DNA from 3 places in the Enterobacter pseudoroggenkampii genome. Region 3 is predicted to be linked to each of the others. Evidence: predicted binding sites of a transcription regulator. Region 3 holds the regulator's gene; each other region holds the start of a gene.
What was found. The regulator LexA, encoded in region 3, represses DNA repair genes until DNA is damaged. The targets are predictions, from matches to a motif close to TNCTGTATGTACATACAGNA.

Region 1 (7,780 bases), on a different contig from region 3:
AGCCTTCACGGGCTGAATGCACCGTGAAGGGTGCGAACGGGTGAGGACGGAGGCGTCAGCGAACCCTTGTGGCCGATGCGGCCGGGCTACAGTGAAGTCACGGCGCATGCCGTCACCGCACGGAGCTTCAGGGGAGTTTCATTGTCCCGACGTGGCCCGGAGGGCGGCGGATAAAAGCGGAAGGCACTGACATCCTTATTCGCAGTGGATGGCCACCGGTTGCCGGGGCGTTACCCCGGCGTTCTCTCAGGCGGCCAGCGTCTCCTGTAGGGCGCGAACGTTATTCAGCTCATCCCTGACAGATTCAGGCTCCTGCCGCCCGGCTTCCCAGGCCATACCGATCCGGTTTTCCAGCTCGCATTCATAGTTACGCAGGACGCGGGAGAGGAGTACCGCCGGAACGCTCACCTGACGGTTTGCCGCTTCGCGCTGACGGGTCAGAAGGTCGCTAATGGTCAGATTATTTACCCCCTGCTGACGGTATTGCGTCATTTTCATTTCGCCGAGCGCCTTCATCACATTCCGGATTTCAGCCCCGTCCGGTTCTGGCTGGGCTTCACGGCAGGCCACGCTAATCCCCTCTTCCGTCCAGACCAGCAGGACCAGGAGTTTGTCAGGCGTGAACATGTTTTCAAGATCTTCACAAAGTTCTTCGCGGGTTCCGTACATTGTTTTTTCTCTCTTGTAAGGGGTTACAGGCCGGGCCTCAGCCCGGCAGGGTCAGTCAGTCCTGAAAGGTCTCGTCCAGCACCAGGGCTTCGCGGTAGGCTTCCAGAAGCAGGGTGTTGATCCGGCGCAGGGTCTGCGCTGCCATACGTTCAGTAAGCGTTGCCGCGTCGTGTCGGTGCTGCGATTCGAGGCGGTTCAGCAGCATCCGCACATCACACATGGCATTGCTGAGCGCAGCCACGTCCGCGCGCAGGTGTTCAAGGCCCGGGTAATTCATGCGGCCTCCGGATAGTCAGGGTAAAACGCGCCGTCATTGGCCGCCGGCATCCTTCTCGCCCGTTCAACCTGTGCCAGACGGCGGACGCCGGCGGCGTGGTACTGCTCAAGCATCTCGATCCCGATATAGCGGCGGCTGGCTTCGGCGGCGGCCACGCAGGTGGAGCCGCTGCCGGCGAACGGGTCAAGGACAATGGCCCCCGGACGCGTGAACGATTCAATCAGTGGCCGCAGGCTCTGCACCGGCTTCTCCGTCGGATGGTGTCGGTTGCCCGTGTATTTCCAGGGGATCACGTCCGGGATGGGACGGTCCGGGGTTTGCGGCCTCCCCTTCGCCAGCAGGTAGGCGCTTTCATGTGTGTAACCCACGAATGTCGACTTTGAGGCGTAGCTCTTGGCAAAGACGATATGGCCAACCACCCGGAAGCCAGCCGCTTTCCACGCATTCAGAAACAGATCCGCGCGGTTCCAGGCATAGAAGCTCACCATAAGGCTGTCGTTTTTCAGCACGCGGTACATTTCATGACATGCGGGCTGGAGCCATTCGGCAGAGTTGTCCCCGGCCAGGGTGCGGCCGGTACGGTCTTTATAGCCAACCAGATACGGCGGATCGGTAAGAATAAAATCAACGGCACGCGCCGGAAAACGGGACATCACCTGCACGCAGTCACCCAGAATAAAACGGGACATAGACATACTCCTCTCTGATATGCGGCACCCTGTTGCGCCGTGCCGCCACAAAAACCCGGCGGAAAGCGGAGGGCGCAGGGGCGACGCCGCAAGCCGCAGCGCAAGCCTTTCACGGGCTGAATGCACCGTGAAAGGTGCGAACGGGTGAGGACGGAGACAACGTGAACCCTTGCGACCGCAGCGGCCGGGTTAGCGTGAAGGCACGGCGTTGAACACGCCGCCGACTGGCGGCCATTAAAGAGGAGGGAACCGACATCCTTTTATTTGACGGCAGGGATGAAATGTCACCCTGCCGTTTTTTTTAGTCCTGAAGAGAACAATGCAGGACAGAGGGTTACAGGATTGAGAAAATGAGACAATGCCAGCTGAAGACTGGAATCTGGAAGTGGACAGCTGGCACGAAACTTATTTAGCTGTACTGCAGGCTGAGACTAACGATGATCGGAGTACGCGAAACTCTATCACGTCGTTACGCCCGAGGAGCTTGAGAGCGTCTGGGGAACAGGCCATTGCAGCCTTCAGTGCCAGTGAAATGGCGAGGCTGCGGTAGCGGTTTTGCAGCATGATGGGAGCATCAGCAGGCACTGCGTCAGACACCTGTAGATACGCTTTCCATGCATCTGGCTGTGCCAAAGCATCACGTTCCACGGCTTCGAGCTGGTCTTCACGTTCCTTTTGCTTTTTCGTGGCCATCTGGTCAAGAACCGCCACTGTGGCTGCGGCATTCACCGCACCAGGTATTGCCAGTGTGAGCGCCACAAACAAAATTGCAGTATTACACTTCATTTGTCCTCCTCATTGTGTTCATTTCCTTTATTTCCTGACAGTTCAACAGCTCGCTGGCCGCCGCCAGCGTCAGCCCCGCTCTCTTAACCTTTTGCATCAGTCTCTCCCTGGCTGTCTGGTTACCACTCTGAACGATGTTCTTGCTCAGGATCGGCTCTTCGCCTTTTTATCGTCAAAAGCCAGGAGATCCCCGATGCCGATCAGCGAGGCATAGCAGACCTGCATCGCGATTGTCACCGGCAGGGAGAGATGTCACCCTGCCGTTTTTTTGCCATGAAATGTACGGGGCCGGATTTAACGCGCAGGTGCAGCACCCATACGTCTCAGCGCATCCTGAACTTCACGCAGCCCAAAAATCTCTTCCGGCGGCTGCTCCTTTCCGGCCAGACTACAGGCCGTAAAGACTGCATTTGATGCGGTTAATCTCTCACGGTGCAGCGCCTGCAATGCCACAACTACCAGCGTGCGTTCTTCTCCTGTCAGTTCTTCAAGCTGCATACAGTTTCCTTCAGGTTAATGTTCATACTCATCCCCGCCCCTCTGGTTTTTTCTCGTCAAACGCCAGGAGAACCCCGAGGCCGATCAGCGAGGCGTAGCAGACCTGCATCGCGATTGTCACCGGCAGGGATATGTTATCAGCCAGTACGCCGGGAACGACGACGGCCACGCCTGCCAGTATCATTCCCCTGCCGGTCTTTTTGACACGTTCCGGCCACTGGGATTCGGGCACGTTCCGGGCGCGCAGAAAGGTATGAATGCACTGTTCTGCCTTTTGTTTAATCACTGACATGTTTTAGTCTCCGAATGCCCGTCGCATATTTTTCTTTATCCTGGTCGCGTCACCGGTTAACGGTGCGGCAGGCTCTGCTGGTTTCTCCGGTACTGCAGCCTTACACGCGCCAGCTGTACCGGCCATCTGCTGAACCAGAACCTGCAGCTCGCTGACCGTGCCGGGCGGTACCGGCATACTGGCCAGCAGACGCGGCAGCTCCGGTGCGGTCGTATGCAGGGCCAGACCGGTGATAATCAGGTTTCTCAGCAGCTCGCCACGCAGGCGGGATGACACGCCCGTCAGCACACGCTCAACCCGTTCACTGCTCCGGTCATCCTGAAGCGTCAGGGTGTAACGCCGGCGCTGGTATTCCGTCTCCGGTGACATGGCCAGAGCCGCCACGCCACCATCAGGCTCATCAGGAAGTCCTGAGAGTGAAGACCAGGAGCCGGATACCAGCGCCATCACGGCACAAAGCCGGATGGCGCTCAGATGCCCGTCAAAGAATACCGGGATCAGCGCCGGTAAACGGGCATCCGTCTGGTACATCACCGCCCCGGCGGTGGCGGCGGTCCGGATGAAGTCACCGCGCAGGGGCTGTGAGATGGTGCTGATGGTCGCCATCGCCGCGATGTCGGTGCGATCGTCGCTGTGCAGATAGAAAGAATACTGGCCGTCCGGCACGTTTAGTCCTCTTTATTGTAAAGGGCAATCTCTCTGGCCAGCGCCAGTTGCGGATCGCCTATAACCTCAATACGGTCAGGAGCCAGAGGCCAGGCCTGACGGATAGCCTCTTCAATGAGGGATGCCCCTCCCCCGACCAGGAATACCCGGTTAACGTTCCTGAAGGCCGTCAGCTCACTGGTGACACGTGCGCCCAGGGAAGTGATTGCCTCTGTAATTTTGTTCAGCACATCGTCAATTTTTCCGGCATCGTTGATCACACGCTGCAGATACTGACGATCATTGCGGTTGCGGATGACCGTGTCAGCAATAAGCGCGCTGGTTTCGCTGTCTGCAGCCCGCAGCGCGCCTGCAGCTGCGCGGGTGACCTGTGACACGCCGACAGATGGATTGCCGTGTACTGCACTGATATCATCAAACTGTCCGACAATAACACCGGCATCGAGCGTGGTTCCGCCGAGATCGATAATCAGGGTGGTCTCAGCGGGTCCGGGTTTCAGCTCCGCGAGACGGGAGAACGCCGCCGGCAGTGATTCCGGCATCACCTTCACGTCCGTTACGGTAAATGCCCTGCCCTTATTCAGAACCAGCTCACGCATCAGGTTTTCCCGTTTGCGTCGGATGTTCTCCTCGTTCCGCTGGCAGTCCCCGTCATAATACTCGCTCAGGGGCAGCGTCACGGTCAGGCTCACCGGCTGCGGCTCAAGCCCGCTGTTCAGCAGCGCATGATGCACGGCCAGCAGGTTGAGATCACCGTACTGATACTCCACGTTTGTTGTCGGGATGGCATCCCGGCTGACGCTGTCCCAGGTGTATTTCAGCGTGCCCACCTGATAGTTGAACGTTGCAGCACTGAACTCCGCCACTTTCCAGCCATGCCGGAAGGAGTTAGCAGAAACCCGGGTCTGCAGCTCGTTTCCATCAAACCATGCCAGCTTAACATTAGTTGAACCATCATCGCAGTAAATATTCATCATTATGCTCCGTCAATTAAACTCAATTTGATACATATTATAAGAGCAAAATGGAAAAACAAAAGCCTTATTTCTCATTATGAGCAACAATAAAGAATCAAAATGATATTTACGAACATTTTGAGTAGCTTAGGTTACTCATTCTGTTCATGGCGCAGGCGATCTGGATTATCCTCACGCTGTTAAATATACTGTATAAATAACCAGTATATTTAGACATCAGGAGGAAAGATGAAACTGCAGCTGTTCAGCACCGGGAAAGAACTCCCGCCACAGGCCCATCCGTTGTTTGCAGACCTCGCCTGCTGCGGTTTTCCCAGCCCTGCAGCTGACTATGTCGAGTCCGACCTGGATCTCCATGATTACTGCATACGGCATCCGAGCGCGACTTACTACCTTCGTGCAAGCGGAGACAGCATGGCTGACGGCAGCCTGTACAATGGCGATCTGCTGGTTGTGGACAGTGCCGAGAAGCCCCGGCATGGCGATATTGTTGTGGCCAGCGTGCAGGGGGAATTTACGGTTAAACGGCTGCTGCTGACGCCACGACTGACGCTGCAGCCCATGAACGCGGCCTGGTCACCGATTTATCCCGATCCGGACGATCTGGATATCTTTGGCGTCGTCACGCACATCATTCACCGTCCCCGGGAGATGTACTGATGTTTGCCCTGGCCGATGTGAACAGTTTTTATGCCAGCTGCGAACGTGTTTTCCGCCCGGATTTGAAAGGAAAGCCGGTTGTGGTGCTCAGTAATAACGATGGCTGCGTAATCGCAAGAAGTGCCGAGGCAAAGCCCTGGATCAAAATGGGCACACCGTGGTTTCAGATGAAAAACGAAAGGTACCCGGAAAAAATATACGCGTTCTCAAGCAACTATGAACTTTATGCCTCGATGTCGGCGCGCGTGATGAGCTGCCTGGAGGAGCTGGCCCCCAGGGTGGAACAGTATTCGATTGACGAGATGTTCCTCGACCTGACCGGCGTTGAGCATTGTATGGACCTGGAGGACTTCGGCCGGCAGCTGCGCCAGCACGTGTATGACTGTACCCGTCTGACCATCGGCGTGGGCGCCGGACCAACGAAAACGCTGGCAAAATCAGCCCAGTGGGCCTCAAAGGAGTGGAAACAGTTTCGTGGCGTGCTCGCCCTGACCCGGGGGAATCCTCAGCGAACGCGGAAACTGCTTTCACTGCAGCCGGTCGAAGAGATTTGGGGCGTGGGAAACCGTATTGCACGCAAACTCAATGTACTGGGCATTAAGACCGCGCTCGATCTGGCCCTGACGAACCCGGCCTTCATCCGCAAAAATTTCTCCGTGGTCCTCGAGCGAACGGTGCGGGAACTGAACGGGGAAAGTTGCATGTCGCTTGAGGAAGCCCCGCCGACAAAGCAGCAGATAGTCTGCAGCCGCAGCTTTGGTGAGAAGGTCACTGAATACGATTCGCTGCGGCAGGCTGTCTGTCAGTACGCAGAGCGGGCCTCAGAAAAGCTGCGTAAAGAGCGCCAGTACTGCCGGCATATTTCCGTTTTCATCAAAACGTCTCCGTTCGCCGTTAAAGAGCCTTACTACGGCAACGTGGCCACGGAGAAACTGCTTACACCCACTCAGGACACCCGGGACATTATTGCGGCCGCCACAACGGCTCTGGAGCGTATCTGGAAGGACGGGCACCGGTATGCCAAAGCCGGTGTGATGCTGAATGACTTCACCGGCTCCGGCGTTTCGCAGCTGCAGCTGTTCGACGAACGTCCGCCACGTCCTCACAGCGCCGAGCTGATGAAGGTTCTCGATGGCATTAATCATTCCGGTCTGGGACAGGTCTGGTTTGCCGGACGAGGGATTGCGCCTGCATGGCAAATGAAACGCAATATGCTCTCCCCTGCGTACACCACCCGCTGGAAAGATATTCCCGTTGCGAGGATCAGATAAATTCTGCTTTCAGAGAGAGCCAGTAGTGCTCGCCGCAGCCGAACGACATGGCGAAGCCCGCGAGTGAGCGAGGAAGCACCAGGGAACAAAACGAACATAATCTTCTTACGCGCCGAATACAGGAATCACTGTAACAATCTCAAAATCGGTATTGTGATAGAAACAACTGAACAGAGTGGGACCATGGTCCCAGTTAAATCCGGCGTGTGGAATCGATATTCCCGGTGGGGTTTGACGGGTGAGTTCTGCCACGCAAGTATGAGGTGGGACCGTGGTCCCAGTTAAATCCGGTGTGTGGAATCGATATTCCGGGCGGGGTTGACGGGTGAGTTCTGACACGTAAGTAGGAGGTGGGACCATGGTCCCAGTTAATCTGGTGTGTAGAATCAGTATTCCGGGATGGGTTAGCGTCTGAGTTCTAATATGCAGGTTGAGGGGTGAACCGTGGAACTAGTTAAGAAAAAGTAGCAGGAACTAGATTTTAAATTATGGTAACAATCAGGTTGAGAGAAGAAAACAGACCTTTTTAACAGCTCAGGGCTATAGTGCAGATAATAGCTGCTCCGGATGTATATATTTCGAAGCAGCATGTAACGCATTAAGGATATTGGAAATTAACGATAACGCTCGCTTGTATCATTAAACAAGCTAAACTTTTTGTAGGTCGCGCAGTATGTTTTCTATCTTCTCGATACACTCGGCAGGCAAACGAGATTTATCGAGATTAAAAATCACCTTATCGCCTTTGTATAGGGCTGTCGCACCAGGTACAAATTGATGACGGGTATTAAGATTAACTTTTTTACCTGATGGCTCTTTCAGAACATCCGTCAGTAAACCAATAACTTCCTCGGATTCAAAGATAACTCCCGCTTTCTTTTGCTCATGAAGCTGTTGTGTCCGTTGCAACAATAAAGCTTCTTTTCCCGAAAATGCTTTGTACAGCGCCTCCCCTGAGCGGGCGGAAAGTTCACCAGGATGAGTAAACAGGGCAA
Region 2 (7,780 bases), on a different contig from region 3:
AGCGGCTGCGAGAGCAGGGTGCGCAGTGAGATGATCAGAACACCGCCATTTGCGCGATGTACCAGCCCAGGCTGCAGCGAAAGCTCGCCGTTAAACTGGCGCAGACAACCAAAGAGTTGTTCAGCCTCGACCCAGTTAGCGGTAATCACCTCGCCCTTAGCGGCAAAATGGCCGTCGGCCTGTGCCGCCGGTTCGAAAGTGACATCATGTCCCGCGATACGATACTGGCCGCCAAAAACGGCGTTCGCTTCCGGCTTTAACTGACGCACGGCATCCCCGAACAACGTCAGGTATTCCGCTTCTTCCGGGGCTTTGAGCAGCATGAAAGGCGCAGTTGCCCATGGGCTTAAGACCTGCTCCAGCGCGTAATGCAAACGGGGCTGCGTATCGCTAAGGATGAATTCGTGTTCTTTTGCGAGTTCGGGCTGTGCAAACAGTTCCTGATAACTTTCGGTATCCGGAACAAGGTCACGCCATGCAAGTTTCGTAATGGTCAAAGTTGATGTTTTTTAGTCAGATGTAAAAGCGTGGAGTATACCGTAAGCGGGGGGCTGTACCCAAGCGGGATTGGGTATTTCGACAGGGCGATTGGCTGCATTCACTCACAGGATATGATTTCTTTTCAGCAGATTGCTAAAAAACTGATATTCTGAACAGAGTTACGTGGTAACACTGAGATCGCAATGAAATATCAACAACTGGAAAATCTCGAAAGCGGCTGGAAATGGAAGTACCTGGTCAAAAAGCACCGTGAAGGGGAGCTGATCACCTGCTACATCGAAGCCAGCGCTGCGCAAGAAGCCGTGGATATTTTGCTGACCCTCGAAAATGAACCGGTACAGGTTAACGGCTGGATTGAGAAACACATCAATCCTGCCTTGTTAAACCGGATGAAGCAAACTATCCGTGCGCGACGCAAACGGCATTTTAATGCTGAGCATCAGCACACTCGAAAAAAATCAATCGACCTTGAGTTCGTTGTCTGGCAACGTCTGGCTGGGCTGGCACAACGACGGGGTAAAACGCTTTCGGAAACCATCGTGCAGTTGATTGAGGATGCCGAACATAAAGAGAAGTACGCCAACCAGATGTCGACGCTGAAGAGCGACCTTCAGGCGCTGTTGGGTAAAAAGTAGATTTTTCTTTTCTTCAGACAATAAAAAACCCCGCATGGCGGGGTTTTTTTATAAGACGTTAACTTATGCCGCTGGCTGAGTTACAACGTCTTTGATGCCTTTAACTTCGATCTCTACGCGACGATCTGGAGCCAGGCAGTCGATCAGTGCAGCGCGAGCTTTCACGTTGTCACAGGTGTTGCCAGTAACTGGGTTAGATTCGCCCATACCACGTGGGGAGATCTTGTTAGCTGGGATACCTTTAGAGATCAGGTAATCAACAACAGACTGAGCACGTTTCTCAGACAGTTTCTGGTTGTAAGCGTCAGAACCGATACGGTCGGTGAAGCCCAGAACCACTACAGAACCGTCTTTAGGATCCAGGTTGCTCAGCTGAGAGTACAGCTGATCCAGTGCCTGCTGACCTTCTGGTTTCAGAGTCGCTTTGTTGAAGTTGAACAGAACGTCAGACTTCAGAGTGAAGTGCTTGGTCTGTACTTCTGGAGCTGGAGCCGGCGCTGGAGCAACAACTGGTGCTGCTTCTTCCTGCTGGCCGAAACGGTAGGAAACACCTACGCTCAGCATGCCGTTGTCTGGACGAACACCAACGGTGTTGCCGTCGCCGATGTTGTTAACCCACTGGTATTCCAGACGGGTAGCGATGTCACGGGTCATAGCCCACTCAACGCCACCAGCGAATACTGGGGAAACACCGGTGTCATGGTCGCTACCAACCTGGTTGTTGCTGGAGTCAGCGCGCCATACCATGCCGCCCAGACGGGTGTACACGTCCAGATCGTCAGTTACTGGGTAACCCAGTTTAGCGGTCAGCTGAACGCCCTGTGCTTTGAAAGCGCCGTTTACGGTGTCGCCTTTGTATGGCATACGACCTAACCAGTCGTAACCCATTTCAAAACCAACATACGGGTTAACCTGATAGCCACCGAACGCACCTGCACCAAGCTGGCTCTCGTGAGTCGGGCCATCGTTGTTCAGGTCTTTGTTGTACCAGCCGGTGTCGTGGAACTGAGACCAGCCCAGTTTACCACCTGCATACCAGGTATTATCTTTCGGAGCGGCCTGCGCTACGGTAGCGAAGCCAGCCAGTGCCACTGCAATCGCGATAGCTGTCTTTTTCATTTTTTGCGCCTCGTTATCATCCAAAATTCGCCATGAAAGTCTCAAGAGAGAATCACGGTTAAATCCTTCACCGGGGGGCGTGGTCAAATATAAATCTACCGATATCTTCGGCTTAGGCCGAGCACCCCTGGCGATGTAAAGTCTACAACGTAGCTGAAAACTTACAAGTGTGAAGTCTGTCAGGCATATGAAAAAAAAAGTTCCGTATACCGATTATTTAACATTTTTAGAACGAATTTTGTGCAATAAAATGAAGGAGAACCGCACCAGACAAGCCTTGCCGCAATTTTCAGACCGGGAACTTTAATGCCATCTTGTGGTCGAAAAAAATTCCAGGAAAAATCTTAATTTCACTCAATGATACAAATTTGAGTGAATTTTTAGCCCAGAAAGTTGTCCTCTGCGGTAAGAATCCGATCGAACCGGACGCATAATGAACCCGATCGCACTCCCTTCTTCAGCGGCTTCAGTCAGACGGAAATGTTCCTCTTCCGTCAATTCTTCGGGTAACCATCCAATTACCACGCTGTAATTTCCGGTGCGTAACGCGCGGATCATCGACTCAACGGTATCGCACGGTGAGAGCTGATTAATCTGCATGACCTTGGTCAGCGGAAGGCCAGCGGACTGAACCCACTCACGGCTCAGTTTTTGCTGAGGCGTTAGCCAAAGCTGCCAGCGCGATTGCTGACCAAGCTGTTGTAATAACGGCAACAACAGAAGTTGCGTCAACAGGGGCTGGTCTTCACGATAAACCACTTCACTGATAAGCCCTGTGGAAACACGCTCGACGGAATTCTGCGCGACATTGCCTGCGGCAGAAGAGAGAGAGATTGCGCGATTTGCATAGCCTGAAGTGTGCATATTCATTCCAGCCCTGTAGTTACTGTATGGATATACAGTAACCCCTGTATGCATAAAGATCAACCTCATTTTCGGAAAGCGACTCGCAAAATTCATTCAATCTTGATGCCCCTGGAAAAATCATCTTGCTCAACGGCGATAAGTTGCCTATTTTCCTGCTAACGGATCCGCTAGTAAGAAATTTCGTTGTTACTTTATGATTTTGAAGGGAAATATCATGAAAAAGATATCTTATGAACGGATTTATAAATCCCAGGAATACCTCTCCCCGTTGGGCGAGATTCATCATCGCGCGCTGTTTGGCGGCTACACCCTGGCGGTGGATGATGCGGTTTTTGCCATGGTGTCTGATGGCGAGCTTTATCTTCGGGCTTGTGAGGAGAGTGCGAAATACTGCGTAAAGAATGCCTCCTCATTTTTGACATTGATGAAGCGAGGCCGCCCGGTGCTGCTCAACTATTATCGTGTGGATGACGGATTATGGCAGGACAGGGAGCGGTTGCTTCAGCTCTCCTCGTTTGCGCTCAGTGCGGCAAGAAAAGAGCGCTATCAGCGCCATCAACGAAACCGACTCAAGGATCTGCCAAACCTGACCTTTCAGCTTGAAGTCTTGCTTTTTGAAGCCGGTATCACTAATGAGGAAACGCTGCGGGCGCTGGGCGCCAGAGCCAGCTGGCTGAAGATGCGGGCGAAAAATAAAGCGCTCAGTATTAAAGTCCTCTTCGCGCTCGAAGGGGCTATTGAAGGGCTGCATGAGGCGGCACTCCCGGCAGGCATTCGCCGGGAGCTAACGGAGTGGTTTAATGCGCTGCCTGAGCCACAGGAGAATCACTCCTCCAGGTAGCGATTTGCTGTTGCAGCCGGCAAATTTCAGGCAGCAGAGCGATAAGCAGGCCTATCTGCTGAAGAACCAGCGGCGCTTTGCTGTCGTTTCCCGGGTCAAGATGCGCAATGCGTTGCGCCAGTTCATTCAGCGCCTGTTGTACGCGCGGTTCATCGGCTGGGCGGTGATGAAGCGCGTCATCGACATAACAGACGGCGTCATCGAGCAGGTTGAGAATACCCGGGTTGGTGAGTTTCTCGCGGTGTGCACCCAGCGTCGAAATATAGCTGGTAAACGTATGGTTCAGGCAGAGCAGGCGGAACGCGGTCTCACGAATTTCCGCCGTGGCGCGAGGCTCCGTTGACATGTTAGAGACAACGGAGGCCAGTTCTGCATCACTGTTGTGCGCATCACGACGTGCTATCCGGTAAGCCAGGCGGTTATCGCGGCCCTGGTGGTACTGCTCCAGAATAGCGTCAAGGTAACGACAGTTGGCATTCATCGCCCTGTCGACCACGCGCGGCAAATTGCGGAAACGCCAGTCCGGCCAGATAAAGCTGACCGCGGCCCAGGCAATCGCGCAGCCTATCAGGGTATCGATCACGCGGGGCAGGGCGACTTCAAAGCCTTCACCCAGCAGGTTAAAGCAGAGCAGTACCAGCAGCGTGATAAACATGGTGGCGTGGGCATACTGCACGTTGCGAAACGCGAAGAACAGCACGCCGGTGATGACGATCAGAATCAATTGACCTTCGACGGAAGGCACGAAATAGAGCACCGGAAGGCCGATCGCGACGCCAACCAGCGTACCGATAATACGCAGCGCAAGACGATGTCGGGTGGCGTTATAGTTCGGCTGGCAGACGAACAGGCTGGTGAGCAGGATCCAGTAGCCGTGGTGCAGTCCGGTTATCTGAATAAAGGCATACCCCACGCACAGCACCAGCGACATTCTCACCGCGTGGCGAAAGAGAGCCGACTCCGGCGTAAAGTTCCGGCTCAGGCGTAGCCACATATCGCTAACGCCGTGCACGCTGTCATCAGCAAGCTGGTTTTCCACCTCACTGCCCGGCAGTGCCATCGCCTGTTCGGACTCAATGGTTGCCAGCTGTGCATCAATCGCCCGCAGGTTGTTCAGCAAAAAGCCCAGCGCTTTGATATGTTCCGGTGACGTTCCGCTGGCCTGAACGCGGTCGAGCGCCGCATCAAGGTGGCTGAATACGCGTTCAAAGCGGGGATCATGCTGATAGGGCGTGCGCAGCAGAATGGAGCGCGAGAGCCGCTGACACGCCTGAGACTGCATGGAGAGCAGGCGCTGGAAGCGGAACATCACGTCGCTGTAGCGGAATCTCTCGCGCAGGGCGGCATACTGAACGTGCGAGGAGCTGGCACGTTCATGAATATCCTGGGCGGCAAAATAGTAGTGTAAGGTCCTTCGCGTTCCGCGCTGACCGCGATCGCCGCGCAGACGGGTCAGCAGAGAGGCTTTTGTCTGGTTAAGGGTGGCAACCAGCTGGCCGTTTGCCAGCGCCAGATCGTAGAGCGGAGCCTGGCTTTCTTCCTCGATATCCGGGTCGAACAGCCGGGATTTCAGTTCCAGATAGTGGGCTAACTGCTCAAAGCTGCGGGCAAGATTATCCTGCAGAGGGCGAACCGGGAAGATCAGATGACCGGTTAGCGTCAGCAGGTTATACCAGATGGCACCCAGCAACAGCAGAACCGGCTGCTGGTACCACTGGTCGTACAGGGAAACGCCCAGCATAGTGTAGATGGCGATCAGCAATGCACCAAAAGCGATGGTGGCATAGCGCTGCCCAAGGCCACCCAGCAAAATAAACCCGCTGGTTGAGAGGGTAAGACCCAGGGCAAACAGCCAGGGCCACGGGAAAAGCAGCTCAACGGACGCTGACGCAATAAAAAAGCAGACAAGCGTAATGACCAGATTACGCAAACGCCCGGCCAGACGATCGTCCAGGTCCGCCAGCGCCCCGGCCACCACTCCCAGCGTGAGCGGAATAGTGAGTTTGACATCATTCAGCCACCAGGGCAGAGCAACCGTGCCGCAAAGCGCGATGAATATCCTGACGTTATAAAGCCAGGTGCTGTTCCAGGTATAACGGCGAAGCAGTGGGCTTAGCATAAACGCGGCCAGTCCTTATTTACTGAAAACGACGACGAGCGTTTGCTTCACGCGCCGCCTGGGCCACTTCTACCGGAACAACCCTGCGACCGACGGGCCAAAGGGCGATAGCGGCGATCTTAAAGTTCGCGATCCCCACCGGAATACCAATAATCGTGATGCACTGTGCAATACCGGCAAAAATATGCATGATGCACAGCCACCAGCCGAAGAAAATGAGCCACAGAATGTTCAGCAGGGTTCCGCCCGTATTCATCAGGGCGTTTTTGTTCTCCGGATTCAGCTCGTCAACGTGGATGGCTTCATTCCCGTAGGGGATTAAGGAGAGTTTTGTGATTTCCCAGCAGGAACGGGTCAGGGGAAGCGTGAAAATCAGGACGATGCTCACCAGCGTGGCAAAAAGCCAGGAAAGGGTGGTGGCAAAGCCGCCCAGCACAAAATTCAACACATTCAGAACGGTACGCATAAACCCTCACTTCCTTTCGATAAAATTAACGCCCAATGATTGTAACGTTTTTTTAGGCTGGAGCACCTTAAAACTGGCAGTTAAACTGTCAGGTAAATTATCTCTTCGTGGATTTGGCGGAACATGGAACTGAAAGCAACGTCGTTAGGCAAACGCCTGGCGCAACACCCTTACGACAGGGTTGTTCTCCTTAATGCCGGGGTGAAAGTCTCCGGGGAACGCCACGAATACCTTATTCCGTTTAATCAGCTTCTGGCTATCCACTGCAAACGCGGGCTGGTGTGGGGCGAGCTGGAGTTCGTTCTGCCTGACGATAAAGTCGTGCGTCTTCACGGCACCGAGTGGGCGGAAACTCAGCGTTTCCACCATCACCTGAACGCACTCTGGCAGCAGTGGAGCCAGGATATGAGCGTGATTGCCGCCCAGGTGCTCCAGCAGGTACTGGACGATATCGCGCAAAGCAACGCGCAACACGCGTGGCTAACCCGTCAGCAGACCGCCGGGCTGCAGCAAAAGATCCGACAGGCACTCTCGGCGCTGCCGCTCTCCGTGACGCGTCTTGACGAGTTTGACAACTGTCGCGACGCCTGGCGCCAGTGTCAGGCCTGGCTGAATGATAAGGATAAAAGCCGTCTCGCCCATAATCAGGCCTGGACGGACGCCATGCTCACCCAATACGCCGACTTTTTCAGTACGGTGGAATCGTCACCGCTCAATCCGGCCCAGGCGCGCGCGGTGGTCAACGGCGAGCAGTCGCTGCTGGTGCTGGCGGGGGCCGGTAGCGGTAAAACGTCGGTGCTGGTGGCGCGTGCCGGCTGGCTGCTTACGACCGGTGAAGCGGTAGCCGATCAAATTCTGCTTCTGGCCTTTGGCCGCAAGGCTGCGCAGGAGATGGACGAACGTATCCAGGAACGCCTGCACACCCGGGATATCACGGCCAGAACCTTCCATGCCCTTGCGCTGCATATTATTCAGCAGGGCAGTAAAAAAGTGCCTTCCATCAGTAAGCTCGAAAACGACGCGCAGGCGCGTCAGGCGCTGTTCATCAAAACGTGGCGCCAGCAGTGCAGTGAGAAAAAGGCGCAGGCAAAAGGGTGGCGTCAGTGGCTGGAGGAGGAGCTCAACTGGGACGTGCCGGAGGGCAGCTTCTGGCAGGATGATAAGCTGGCGCGTCGGCTGGGTTCACGGCTTGACCGCTGGGTCAGCCTGATGCGAATGCACGGTGGATCGCA
Region 3 (7,780 bases):
TTTTATTATCCAGGGCGTCAGGCCGGGCCATAACCCGGCATTGCGTTACTCGCCCTGCGTGGCGCTCTCAATCGTCAAACGCACGTCCGAGGTAATCAGCTCTGCCAGCATCTGGTATACCTTCAGCGTCTCTTCCGGCTCGGCATCACCCGTATCGCTGATGAAGCCTTCATCGCGCAGCGTCAGGACCAGGGAACTGAAGACCGCTTTGTCGAAGAATTCAGGAGCGTTAATGCCGTGCAGAACGGACAGGCGCTGGGCCAGCGTCCGGCTCTCTTTCTCCAGCGTACCGCGGTTGATAGACGGGTTCGCACTCAGCAGCCAGAACGTAATGGCGTAGCGCTGCAGCGTTTCGCGCGCACCGGCCGCCAGCAGCTGCAGGGTGCGGGAGCGTGACGGGTTGATGTGCAGCTCGTCGTTCGTGACGGTGATCAGCCCCTGACGACGCAGCTCTTCCGTCAGTTTATCCAGCTCGCCCGCCAGCTCATCCTTGCTCCAGCGCAGGAACAGCTCCGCTTTCAGCATCGGATAGAGCGTCTCAACGTGACGCAAGAGTTCCTGACGCGAGATACGGCGATGCTGGGTGATGATAGCCGCCATGAGCGACGGCAGCATCAGCATATGGGTGATGTTGTTTCGGTAGTAGGTCATCAGCACTGCCTGCTCGCGCGGCAGAATGATGATGTCGCCGATCGTGTCCTTTTCGACTTCAAACTTGTTCATCTGCAGCGCGTGATCGATAAGTTCACTGGCGGTTGCAGAAGGCACGGTCGAATCAACCGAGTACGGCACGTTACGCATCATATCCAGATAGCAATCCAGCTGCTCCGTGAGCTGTTCACGGGTCAGCGAGCGCTGACGCGAAGCCAGAAGTGCCGTACAGCACAGGTTCATGGCGTTAGCCGCACCGGCGTTGTTAATGCGCACCATCAGCTCGGACGCGATGCCGTTGACCGTTGGCGTCAGCCAGGCTGGACGAATCGCTTCGATAGGATCGATGGATTCGCGCCACTCGGGAACGTGATGGTTCAGGTACGTCATCAACGGCATCGGTTCGCCGAAGTTCACGTAGCCCTGACCGAGATTACGCAGCTTGCTCAGGCCGCGCAGCATCTGCGGCAGGCTCTCTTTCTCTTTGGTTGCACCACGCAGCTCTTTCGCGTACGTGCCCACTTCCATCACGTGCTCGTAGCCAATGTAGATTGGCACCAGCGTGATGGGACGGGTTCCTCCGCGCAGCATCGCCTGAATGGTCATCGACAGCGTGCCGGTTTTCGGATCGAGAAGACGTCCGGTACGGGAACGACCGCCCTCCACGAAGTACTCCACGGAATAGCCGCGGCTGAACAGCTCGCCCAGATACTCGCGGAACACGGTGGAGTAGAGCTTGTTGCCCTTGAAGGTACGACGGATAAAGAATGCGCCCAGGCGGCGGAAAATTGGACCTGCTGGCCAGAAGTTCAGGTTGATACCGGCAGCAATGTGCGGTGGTACCAGCCCCTGATGATAGAGCACGTAGGAAAGAAGCAGGTAGTCCATATGGCTGCGGTGGCAGGGAACATAGACAATCTCATGGCCATCATGCGCCAGCTGACGTACACGCTCGGCGTTATGAACGTTGATGCCCTGGTAGAGACGGTTCCAGGTAAAGCCGAGAATACGATCGGACAGGCGAATCATCTCGTAAGAGAAGTTCGCTGCAATCTCTTCCATCAGCGCAATGGCGTTCTGCTGGGCTTTCTCATGCGATATTTTCTTGCTGCGCGCTTCGTCTTCAACGGCGCGGGCAATCGCTTTGGAGGCCAACAGCTTGTTGAACAGATCCTGACGCGCCGGGAGACGCGGCCCAACGGCAGCAAGGCGCTGACGGGCGAAGTGCATACGCGCCACGCGCGCCAGTTTTTGCGCGATGATCTTGTCGGTGCCGTGCTCGTCCGCCATGCGACGCAGCGAAACGGAAGGGGAGAAACGCACAAAGCTGTCGCGCCCCAGCCAGGAGACCGCAAAGAACTTCTGGATGCCGTTAAGCATGCGCAGCGGCGGGTTCTCTTCACCTTTTTCACGGCCCGGACGACGACCAAACATCACCGATACCGGCACCATCTGCACATCCAGATCGGGGTTGCTGCGGTGCAGGTCGAGATAGTCATGGAACAGCTTGATGGACTCTTCTTTTGGCGTGTAGTAGGTAAACACGCGCGGTCCACCGTGAATGAACACATAGCGCGGCAGCAGCGTACCGTCAACTTCAAGCGGTTCAAGCGGGTCAGGTAAGTCATGCGCCAGACACTGGGCGCGAAGCGTCAGTAAGTCTGCCTTCGAGTTATAAGGCAAAACGTACATAATAGGACGTGACGTATCGAGCCCCAATTCCAGCGCGGGTTCTGCTGGGATAGACTTGCTTTTTACCAGGATGCTTAATGGTAAATTAAGTAATTTGTAGTAAATTCGTGGCCAGCCGGACATAAACGATGTAAAGCCTCTGGTTAATAATGCAATTGCGGCGCAAGGATAACAGAAAGCGCGCAAAATTTCTGTTGTTACCCGTCATACTTCAGGCTGTAGCGAAACGCGCTACAGTTCCTGTTACTGACGCTTTTTTTCATAAAAGGTTCTTTTAATGGCCAATAATACCACTGGGTTAACGCGTATCATCAAAGCCGCCGGCTATTCATGGAAAGGTTTCCGTGCCGCGTGGATCAACGAAGCCGCCTTTCGCCAGGAGGGCATCGCCGCTATCATCGCGGTGATCGTCGCCTGTTTCCTTGATGTTGATGCGATTACCCGCGTACTTCTTATAGGTTCCGTGCTTCTGGTGATGATAGTGGAAATTCTTAATAGCGCTATTGAGGCCGTGGTTGATCGCATTGGTTCAGATTTCCATGAACTTTCTGGCCGCGCAAAAGACATGGGCTCTGCTGCCGTGTTGCTGGCGATTATCACTGCCGCTATCACCTGGGTCACGCTGCTTTGGTCACATTTCCGATGAGCCTCGAGGAATAATTAAGTCCCTGGTTTTTTGTGCAGTTTTTGGTTCCAAAATCGCCTTTGACTGTATATACTCACAGCATAACTGTATATACACCCAGGGGGCGGAATGAAAGCATTAACGACCAGGCAGCAAGAGGTGTTTGATCTCATCCGGGATCATATCGGCCAGACGGGTATGCCACCCACGCGTGCGGAAATCGCGCAGCGTCTGGGCTTCCGTTCTCCGAATGCTGCCGAAGAACACCTGAAAGCGCTGGCGCGTAAGGGCGTGATTGAGATTGTCTCGGGCGCGTCACGTGGTATCCGCCTGCTGGTGGAAGAAGAGACGGGCATTCCGCTGGTGGGGCGTGTTGCTGCCGGTGAGCCTTTACTGGCACAGCAGCATATTGAAGGCCATTACCAGGTCGATCCAGCCATGTTCAAACCGAGCGCTGATTTCCTGCTGCGCGTCAGCGGTATGTCGATGAAAGACATCGGTATTCTTGACGGCGATCTGCTTGCGGTGCACAAAACGCAGGATGTGCGTAACGGCCAGGTGGTGGTCGCGCGCATTGACGACGAAGTGACCGTCAAGCGTCTGAAAAAACAGGGGAACACCGTTCAGCTACTGCCTGAAAACAACGAGTTCTCCCCGATTGTGGTCGATCTGCGCGAACACAACTTCTCTATCGAAGGGCTGGCGGTTGGGGTCATTCGCAACGGCGAATGGCTGTAACCTCTTCCTGACAGGCTATGGCGCCGCTGTAGCCTGCTTCATTCTCCACACCCGGTATTTTTCATGTCACTGCTGACGGCATCCGATAAGGCATTGTGGCGTCTTGCTCTGCCGATGATCTTCTCCAATATTACCGTTCCCTTGCTGGGTCTGGTCGATACTGCCGTTATTGGCCATCTTGATTCGCCTGTTTATCTTGGCGGCGTGGCGATTGGCGCGACGGCAACCAGCTTCCTGTTTATGCTGCTGCTCTTTTTGCGTATGAGCACCACCGGGCTCACGGCACAGGCTTATGGTGCAAAAGATCCGCTGCGTCTGGCGCGAGCGCTGGTCCAGCCGCTGATCCTCGCGCTTGGCGCGGGGGCGTTAATCGTTTTATTGCGTGCGCCCCTGATCGACCTTGCGCTTCATGTTGTTGGCGGTAGCGAGGCGGTACTCGCGCAGGCGCGACGGTTCCTTGAAATCCGCTGGCTCAGCGCGCCCGCGTCGCTGGCTAACCTGGTTCTGCTGGGGTGGCTACTGGGCGTGCAGTACGCCCGTGCACCAGTGATTTTGCTGGTGGTGGGTAACCTGCTCAATATCGTTTTGGATGTCTGGCTGGTGATGGGCCAGCATATGAACGTGCAGGGCGCAGCGCTGGCGACGGCGATTGCCGAATACGGGACCTTTATCATTGGCCTGTGGATGGTCTGGCGCGTGCTGGCGATGCGCGGCATCTCCCTGGCGCTGCTCAAAACCGCATGGCGCGGCAATATCCGTAAGCTGCTGGCGCTTAACCGAGACATCATGCTGCGCTCGCTGCTGCTTCAGCTCTGCTTCGGCGCGCTGACGGTCTTCGGGGCTCGACTGGGGCCAGAAATCGTTGCGGTCAACGCGGTATTGATGACGCTACTGACCTTTACCGCCTACGCGCTGGACGGTTTTGCCTATGCGGTAGAAGCGCATTCCGGGCAGGCGTACGGTGCGCGTGAAAGCGGGCAACTACGGGATGTCTGGCGGGCAGCCTGCCGTCAGTCGGGACTGGTGGCGCTGGCGTTTGGCCTGGTTTACGCCTGCTTTGGTGAGCAGATCGTTGCATTGCTGACGTCTATCCCTGCGCTGCGCGAGCTGGCGAGTCACTATCTCATCTGGCAAGTCGTCTTACCGGTGGTCGGCGTCTGGTGTTATCTGCTGGACGGCATGTTTATTGGTGCGACGCGCGGAGCGGAAATGCGTAACAGTATGGCGGTTGCAGCGGCCGGGTTTGGTCTGACGCTGCTGACGCTCCCCTGGCTGGGTAATCACGGTTTGTGGCTGGCCCTGGCCGTTTTCCTCTCGCTGCGAGGGTTGTCGCTGGCGTTTATCTGGCACCGCCACTGGCAAAACAATACCTGGTTCTCTTCACGTCACGATATATCGTGACGGTTAAAGATTCCGAATGTGAAACCAACTGCCGAATCCTTAACTACAATAATTATCACGTCCAGCAGAAAAGAACGTAACGGACGTTACGACCCGACGCTTAACTAAGAGGACACGATGATGAATAAAGACGAAATCGGCGGCAACTGGAAGCAGTTCAAAGGTAAAGCGAAAGAAAAGTGGGGTAAGCTGACGGATGACGATATGACCGTCATTGAAGGTAAACGCGATCAGCTTGTCGGTAAAATTCAGGAACGTTACGGCTACGCGAAAGATCAGGCGGAAAACGAAGTCAAAGACTGGGAAACCCGTAACGACTACCGCTGGTAACGCTGAATAACCCACAGGGCGGCTCTAAGCCGCCTTTTCTTTTGCCGTTAACGCGGCTTTTTCTTCACAAGAATTGAGTGGTCGTGCTGGCACGCGTCCTGATGACGACAGGCTTCCACCTCCACGCACGCGGAACAGAGCCCGTGCGCCTCAATCACGTTATGACGCAGGGCAAACCCCATTTTCGCTGCCAGCGTATGCATAATGTCTTCCACGCCTTCCGCAGCCTCTTCTTTCACCACGCCGCAGCGGTCACAGATAAACATCGCCGATGTGTGGGTGGGCTGATCGAACAGATGGCACAGCACATAGCTGTTGGTGGATTCCACCTTGTGCACGAACCCTTGTTCAAGCAGGAAATCCAGGGCGCGATACACCGTTGGCGGCTTTGCCTGCGGCTCGCTTTCGCGGAGAAGATCGAGCAGATCGTAGGCGCTGATGGCACCCTGCTGCAGGCTCATCAGACGTAATACTTCAAGGCGCTGCGGAGTCAGGCGCACATTGCGTTGCGCACACAGCTTTTCGGCCTGCGCTAACAGCTCTTTTGTGGACTTATCCATGTAGCACCCCGGATGTTATAGGACGGAAAACCCCCACTTTATCATGTTCTGGTAAAAACACCGAGATCCGCCAGTCTGTGCTATACCTGACCCATTACAAACCGGGAAATAAACAATGAAAAAACCTGACTGTATTCGGCACTGGCGCGACGTAGAAGGTGCGGATGATTCGACCTATCCAGATAGCGATGAGCTTTTTTCTATCGGCGCCCCGTTGGCTCGTAAGCTTGGACTCAGGCGCATTGGTATCCATCATGAGCGTTTGCCGCCAGGGCGCAGAACGTCCTATCCGCATGCGGAAAGCGATGAAGAAGAGTTCATTTATGTGCTCGAAGGTTATCCAGAAGCGTGGATAAATGGCTATCTGTGGAAACTTGAACCGGGCGACAGCGTGGGGTTTCCTGCCGGAACCGGTATCTGCCACACCTTTATTAACAACACGGAGGAAGAGGTGCGGTTGCTGGTCGTAGGCGAGGCCAACAAGAAGCACAATCGCATCTACTATCCCCTCAATCCGGTGTATGCCGCTACCCGTGAGGATCGCTGGGTAGACCACCCACCCCAGTTTTTTGGACCGCATGATGGAAAACCTGGGAAAAAATAATTTCCTCATCTATAAATATTGAGGGCCGTCACAAAATATAACAGGCCGTAAGGGAGTTTTACTTAGGGACAGAAATAGCGGGTCTTTTACTACTTATTCACAGCAATAGTTCGTTCCTGTTTGGGTGATAACAGACAGGGGTTATTTCATAACAGACTATAACGGGCATACTGTGAAAAAAAATTTTAAATTTTCGGTGGTTAGCATTGCTGTCTCCTTGTTTATGGCAAATCAGGCGGGAGCAGCCAATACCTGGACAGAATCACGGAGTGACGCCATGGGCGGGACGGGCGTTGCCTCCGGGAGCTATGGCAGTGGGGCGTTAATTAACCCGGCGCTGCTGGCAAAGGCAAAACCAGACGATGATGTGACGGTCATCTTGCCAGCCGTTGGGGTGCAGGTGACGGATGAAGACAATCTTCAGGACGAGATTGATACCATCAACGACAAAATTAATCACTACAAGGATGTGGTTGATGACCTCACGCCAAGGGAGATTATCACTAATCCGTTAGGTTCCATTAATCAATTCCAGGGCGCGGCCAAAGATCTCGCCGATGAGCTGGACTATCTCAAAGGCAAAACCGCACGCGCGACGGCAGGAGCAGGGCTTGCGGTGAGTATCCCTAACGATGTGCTTTCCGTGGCCTTTATGGCGAAAGGCTATGCTCATGGCCGGGTTAGCTCGTCTATCGATCAGCAAGATATTGATTATCTGCGCGGTATTCAAAGAAGCAAAGTGGTGGCTGCCGGTGTTGCCCTGGACGCTGCGCTGAACGGCACGGATCAGATCACTAAAAACCTCAACTCAACAGCGTCTGGCCGGGCGGCGATTGTGTCTGACTACGGCGTTGCCGTTGCCCGTCAGTTTGACCTCGGCGGCGTCCCGGTTTCCGTAGGCGTGACGCCAAAACTGCAAAAAACCTGGGTCTATAACTACACCACCTCAATCTACGATTACGACAGTAACAAGTGGAACGACAGCCGCTACCGCACAGACGATACGGGCTTTAACGTCGATGCCGGTATTGCGGCTGATTTCGGCGAGAACTGGACGGTCGGCGTGAGCGGCCAAAACCTGATGTCGCGCGATATCGACACCAAAGATATCCGTATCCGCAACGGGCGGACGGGAGAAGTGGTGAGCTATAAAGATACCTACCAGATCCGTCCGCTGGT

Region 1: the regulator LexA is predicted to act here: its motif matches at 5,041-5,060, upstream of umuD (translesion error-prone DNA polymerase V autoproteolytic subunit).
Region 2: the regulator LexA is predicted to act here: its motif matches at 3,140-3,159, upstream of sulA (SOS-induced cell division inhibitor SulA).

Annotation. Positions count from the first base shown of each region.
Region 1 covers NZ_JAPMLV010000009.1:1,710-9,489, forward strand. The annotation lists gene OTG14_RS22170 (DUF1380 family protein) at 247-669, opposite strand; gene OTG14_RS22175 (hypothetical protein) at 725-946, opposite strand; gene OTG14_RS22180 (DNA methylase) at 943-1,635, opposite strand; gene OTG14_RS22185 (hypothetical protein) at 2,041-2,421, opposite strand; gene OTG14_RS22190 (hypothetical protein) at 2,716-2,919, opposite strand; gene OTG14_RS22195 (hypothetical protein) at 2,948-3,211, opposite strand; gene OTG14_RS22200 (plasmid partitioning/stability family protein) at 3,215-3,877, opposite strand; gene parM (plasmid segregation protein ParM domain-containing protein) at 3,880-4,851, opposite strand; gene umuD (translesion error-prone DNA polymerase V autoproteolytic subunit) at 5,083-5,514, shown strand; gene OTG14_RS22215 (Y-family DNA polymerase) at 5,514-6,785, shown strand; gene OTG14_RS22220 (ParB/RepB/Spo0J family plasmid partition protein) at 7,434-7,780, opposite strand, start outside.
Region 2 covers NZ_JAPMLV010000001.1:719,256-727,035, forward strand. The annotation lists gene OTG14_RS03395 (AAA family ATPase) at 1-497, opposite strand, end outside; gene matP (macrodomain Ter protein MatP) at 684-1,136, shown strand; gene ompA (porin OmpA) at 1,200-2,255, opposite strand; gene sulA (SOS-induced cell division inhibitor SulA) at 2,610-3,119, opposite strand; gene OTG14_RS03415 (TfoX/Sxy family DNA transformation protein) at 3,337-3,963, shown strand; gene yccS (YccS family putative transporter) at 3,920-6,082, opposite strand; gene OTG14_RS03425 (YccF domain-containing protein) at 6,102-6,548, opposite strand; gene helD (DNA helicase IV) at 6,672-7,780, shown strand, end outside.
Region 3 covers NZ_JAPMLV010000008.1:64,144-71,923, forward strand. The annotation lists gene plsB (glycerol-3-phosphate 1-O-acyltransferase PlsB) at 46-2,466, opposite strand; gene OTG14_RS21815 (diacylglycerol kinase) at 2,621-2,989, shown strand; gene lexA (transcriptional repressor LexA) at 3,098-3,706, shown strand; gene dinF (MATE family efflux transporter DinF) at 3,770-5,107, shown strand; gene OTG14_RS21830 (CsbD family protein) at 5,228-5,437, shown strand; gene zur (zinc uptake transcriptional repressor Zur) at 5,485-5,997, opposite strand; gene OTG14_RS21840 (cupin domain-containing protein) at 6,113-6,601, shown strand; gene OTG14_RS21845 (conjugal transfer protein TraF) at 6,774-7,780, shown strand, end outside.